One region of the Marinobacter alkaliphilus genome, then DNA from elsewhere that is predicted to be linked to it. Evidence: predicted binding sites of a transcription regulator. Region 1 holds the regulator's gene; the other holds the start of a gene.
The links. Region 1 encodes LexA, which represses DNA repair genes until DNA is damaged. Its sites were predicted from a motif close to CTGTNTNNNNANACAG; they were not measured.
Positions count from the first base shown of each region.

Region 2: the regulator LexA is predicted to act here: its motif matches at 1,105-1,120, upstream of recA (recombinase RecA).

Region 1 covers NZ_AP043751.1:3,580,445-3,582,844, reverse strand. The annotation lists gene ACZ5Q2_RS16385 (gamma-glutamyl-gamma-aminobutyrate hydrolase family protein) at 1-42, opposite strand, end outside; gene ACZ5Q2_RS16380 (amidoligase family protein) at 35-1,036, opposite strand; gene lexA (transcriptional repressor LexA) at 1,203-1,811, shown strand; gene ACZ5Q2_RS16370 (cell division inhibitor SulA) at 1,852-2,343, shown strand; gene ACZ5Q2_RS16365 (hypothetical protein) at 2,350-2,400, opposite strand, start outside.
Region 2 covers NZ_AP043751.1:3,685,560-3,687,959, reverse strand. The annotation lists gene mutS (DNA mismatch repair protein MutS) at 1-449, opposite strand, end outside; gene pncC (nicotinamide-nucleotide amidase) at 553-1,053, shown strand; gene recA (recombinase RecA) at 1,178-2,221, shown strand.

The DNA.
Region 1 (2,400 bases):
GGTGATCCCCGGCGATTCTGGTGCTTCTGAGATCTCAGACATAGCCGCGCTGTTTAAGCCATTGTTCCGTGGTGTCACGCCATGAGCGGGTGAGATTGCGAAAACTGAATGTCTGGGCTTCGCGGAACAGTTCCCTGAGTTCTTTCAGGTGCTCTGGATGGTTTGCGATCTGCTCCAGTACCACCCAGTCGTTCCAGACCGTGGAAAAATGCCATCGGGGGTTGTCGATATCGCAATCGGGTAACCGGTAGTGAAGCGTCGGCCGGCTCTTGATTCTCGGGTCGTCCACATAGTCGTGCAACAGCTCTGAATCCAGATGTGCAAACAGTGGCAGAAGGTCCAGGGCCTTGTTCCGCGTCGGGTTGAAGTTCAGGTAGTCTTTCATCAGCGAGGCCTGGTCGGGAGCATAATCTTCCGCCATCAGCATGTCCGTGTAACGGCTGCTCCAGGGCTCGATGTAAGTGGTAAATTTTCGGCTTATGTCAATCTGATGCCGGGATTTGAGCCAGTCATAAAGTGCCGCGAAGGCCTGCAGGTAGGTGACAATGGTTGCGGGTTCCAGGTCCGGCAGTTCGGGATTGAGTTGCAGGCCGAAAGCAAAATAAATCGCTTCCCGGCTGCCTTCCGCGCCAAGTTCGCGCAGCTCGTCTACCAGTTCTTCGATCAGACCCAGTCTGGAAAAGGGCAGAGGTGGCCCGACAATCTCAAGAGGCACAATGCGTTCTGCGGCAAAATCGATGACATCCATGGCGTGGGTGCCCAGCTCGCGGATTGACTCGGGCAGGCGTTCGTCCGCCAGGTCAAGATCCTTCACAGGGTCAGAGTCCAGCTCAATGGTGAAGGTTCCGGCGTCAGTCTCCAGGCGGCTGACATAACGCGACTCCAGCTCCGGGCTGCCCTTGAGCAGGCGGGCGACATGTTCAACCAATTCATCGTAGCCCAGTCCGGAGAGTTCGATCTCCACGCCAACTCTACGCTCTTCTCCTTGATGATTACGAAGCCGCTCCGGCATCGCACAACGCTCTGTCGAATTCATTGGCACCTTGCATCCATATAATTCACGGACTTAAACCATAACACACCGATATGCAGCGGCCCGATTACATGACAGAAAATTTCAATCGGGCTTTACACTGGATAAAACACTGTATATAGTCAAATCACTGTATATAAAACCAGGATGAAAAACCCGGAGTACATGCATGAAGCTGACCGCGCGACAGTCCCAGGTGCTGGATATCATCCGGCGGTACGTAGACGAAACCGGTTACCCGCCAACGCGGGCAGAAATCGCTGCCGAACTGGGGTTTCGCTCCGCCAATGCGGCAGAGGAGCACTTGCGGGCCCTGGCCAGGAAAGGCGCCATCGAAATGGTGCCTGGTGCCAGCCGGGGGATTCGACTGCCGGAAGTGGAGCAGGACCCAGGGTTACCGGTTGTCGGCCAGGTTGCGGCGGGTAGCCCGATTCTCGCCCAGGAACACATTGAAGAGCACTGCACTTTGCAGCCGGAATTTTTCTCGCCATCCGCCGATTACCTGCTCCGCGTGCGCGGCATGAGCATGAAAGACATTGGCATTCTCGACGGTGATTTGCTCGCAGTGCATCGCACTCAGGATGTTCATAACGGGCAGGTGGTTGTGGCCAGGGTTGGTGAAGAAGTGACGGTAAAACGGTTTCGCAGGGACGGCTCGAAGGTCTGGTTGATTGCGGAGAACGAAGAGTTCGCCCCGATTGAAATTGATCTGGCCGAACAGGAGTTGTTTATCGAAGGTCTGGGTGTGGGCGTGATCCGCCGATCAGATTTGCATTGATAACCAGCAATAAGAAACGATTAGCGCAGGTAGGTGAGCAATGGAACAGTTAAGCTTCACTCAGAACATGGCGTTCCAGCCGGCGGCCATCATGCCCGCCCGCACGGTGTCTACAGGAAAAGCACGGGCCACAGCCCTTCACTCATCGTCAGACGTCGGTCGGGGAACCAGGGATTTTGGCGGTAACGTGACGGAAATTATTCTTCCTGAAGGCCAGGTAGAGAATGTCCAGTTACTGCTCCCTATGCTCACCCAGCTGAATCAGGAGAAGCGCTGGCTGGCCCTGATTGACCCGCCACAGTCCCTGGTTGGCAAGTGGCAGAAAATGCACGGTATTGTGGCCAGTGAGTTGCTGGTATTGCGCTCAACCAACGATTACTCCGCACAGCAGCTGGCTGAGCGGGCTTTGAGTGCTGGTACCTGTCATGCGGTGGTGCTCTGGACTAACAAGCTCGGGCGTTCAGCCTTTGAGTCCCTTCAAAAGGCTTCGGCGCAAGGTAGCAGCCACGGCGTGGTGCTGCGTCATCGGTAAAGGAGTTCAGTGGAGGGTGTATTGGGGCTGGGATTCGGCCAGATCATTGTCGTCATC
Region 2 (2,400 bases), 110 kb from region 1:
TCCAGCGAGGCAAAGCCGAACTGCTCTTTATGGCTGAAAATAGCCGCCAGAAGGTTGTCGCGGCGGTCTTCCAGGAAGGCTTCATCGCTGAGGGTGCCGGGGGTAACAATGCGCACCACCTTCCGTTCCACCGGCCCCTTGCTGGTGGCCGGATCGCCAATCTGTTCGGCAATGGCGATGGATTGACCTGCGCGCACCATGCGGGCAATGTAGCCCTCAGCGGAGTGGAAAGGCACGCCGGCCATGGGTATAGGATTGCCGCCGGATTGCCCCCGGGCGGTCAGGGTAATGTCCAGCAACTCGGCGGCTTTCTTGGCATCGTCGTAAAACAGCTCGTAGAAGTCACCCATGCGGTAGAACACCAGCTCGTTCGGGTGCTCCCGCTTGATCTTCAGGTACTGCTGCATCATGGGGGTATGCTTGGAAAGATCGGTCTGGGTTGCAGGCATGGAAGCGTCCGGTTGATCGTGCGTTTGGGTCAAAGCGGGGATTGTAAGAAAATAACGCCCGGGATGAAACGAAGGGTTTGGCAACAGGATCTTGGAGAAGGCTATGCAAGCAACCGATCAGCAACTGGAAACCGCCGGCAATGCGCTGGGAGACTTGTTGATGCAGCAAGGCAGAACCATGGCCACCGCTGAAAGCTGCACCGGTGGCTGGGTGGCCAAGGTGCTGACAGACAGGGCGGGTTCCTCTGCCTATGTGATGGCCGGGCTGGTGACCTACAGCAACGAGGCCAAACAGGCCATTCTGGGCGTGGAAGAAAAGGCGCTGGCCGAACATGGCGCTGTCAGCGAACCGGTGGTGCGCCAGATGGTGGCCGGTGCCGTTCGCGCCACCGGTGTGGATGTGGCCGTGGCCATCAGCGGCGTTGCCGGCCCCGGCGGCGGCAGCGTGGAAAAGCCTGTGGGCACGGTATGGTTTGCCTGGGGTACCGGCCCGGACAACACGCAAACCCGTGTTCAGCACTTTGACGGCGACCGGGAACAGGTACGCCGGCAATCGGTTTTGTATGTGTTGCAAGGGGTTACGGAGTTTCTGAAAGCACTGTGATGTTTTTCACCCCGGCAGGGGTTGGTCTGTGCCAAGGCTTATGTTTTAATACTGTTCAAATATACAGGAAAACACTGGATACACCTCCGGTGTCGTCATATCGAATAGTGAGGGGCAGGTAACAATGGAAGACAACCGCAAGAAAGCACTCAGCGCAGCACTGGGCCAGATTGAACGCCAGTTCGGCAAGGGCGCCGTGATGAAAATGGGCGACCAGCCCCGTGAAGCCATTCCTGCGGTATCCACCGGCTCCCTGGGGCTGGACGTGGCCCTGGGTATTGGTGGCTTGCCGTATGGCCGGATTGTAGAGATCTACGGCCCGGAAAGCTCCGGTAAAACCACGCTGACCTTGCAGGTGATTGCGGAAGCCCAGAAGGCCGGCAAAACCTGCGCCTTCATCGACGCCGAGCACGCGCTCGACCCCATTTACGCGGAAAAGCTGGGCGTAAACGTAGACGACCTGCTGGTGTCCCAGCCAGACACCGGCGAACAGGCCCTGGAAATCGCCGACATGCTGGTGCGCTCCAACGCCATTGACGTGATCATCGTCGACTCCGTTGCCGCACTGACACCGAAAGCCGAAATCGAAGGCGAGATGGGCGACAGCCACGTAGGCCTCCAGGCCCGCCTGATGTCCCAGGCCCTGCGTAAACTGACCGGTAACGTCAAACACGCCAACTGCCTGATGGTCTTCATCAACCAGATCCGTATGAAAATCGGCGTCATGTTCGGCAGCCCGGAAACCACCACCGGCGGTAACGCCCTGAAATTCTACTCCTCCGTACGCTTGGACATCCGCCGCATCGGCGCTGTCAAAGAGGGCGACGAAGTGGTCGGTAACGAAACCCGCGTAAAAGTCGTCAAGAACAAGGTATCTCCGCCCTTCAAGCAGGCCGAGTTCCAGATCATGTACGGCAAGGGCATCTACCACATGGCCGAAGTGCTGGACATGGGCGTTAAAGAAGGCTTCGTCGACAAATCCGGCGCCTGGTACGCCTACAACGGCGATAAAATCGGCCAGGGCAAAGCCAACGCCTGCAAGTTCCTGGAAGAGAACATGGACATCGCCAACGAAATCGAAGCCAAGGTTCGCGACAAATTGATGCCCAAGCCGGTGAAGAAAGAAGCGGCAGAAGCGCCAGTGGAAGCAAACGGCGAGCTGTTGTAACTTTTTTCGGACCGCCCTCTGTAAAGTTGGGGGCGGCGCAGTGGGGAGCTTTTCCGGGAATCTCGGAGGCCATGGATGGCCGGAGCGAAGCGCACATGGATGTGCTTGTAGCGTTTCCCGGAAAAGCTCCCCACTGTGCTGACCTGGCACGTTAGTTAGGTGCAGGAGTAAGGTTGGAA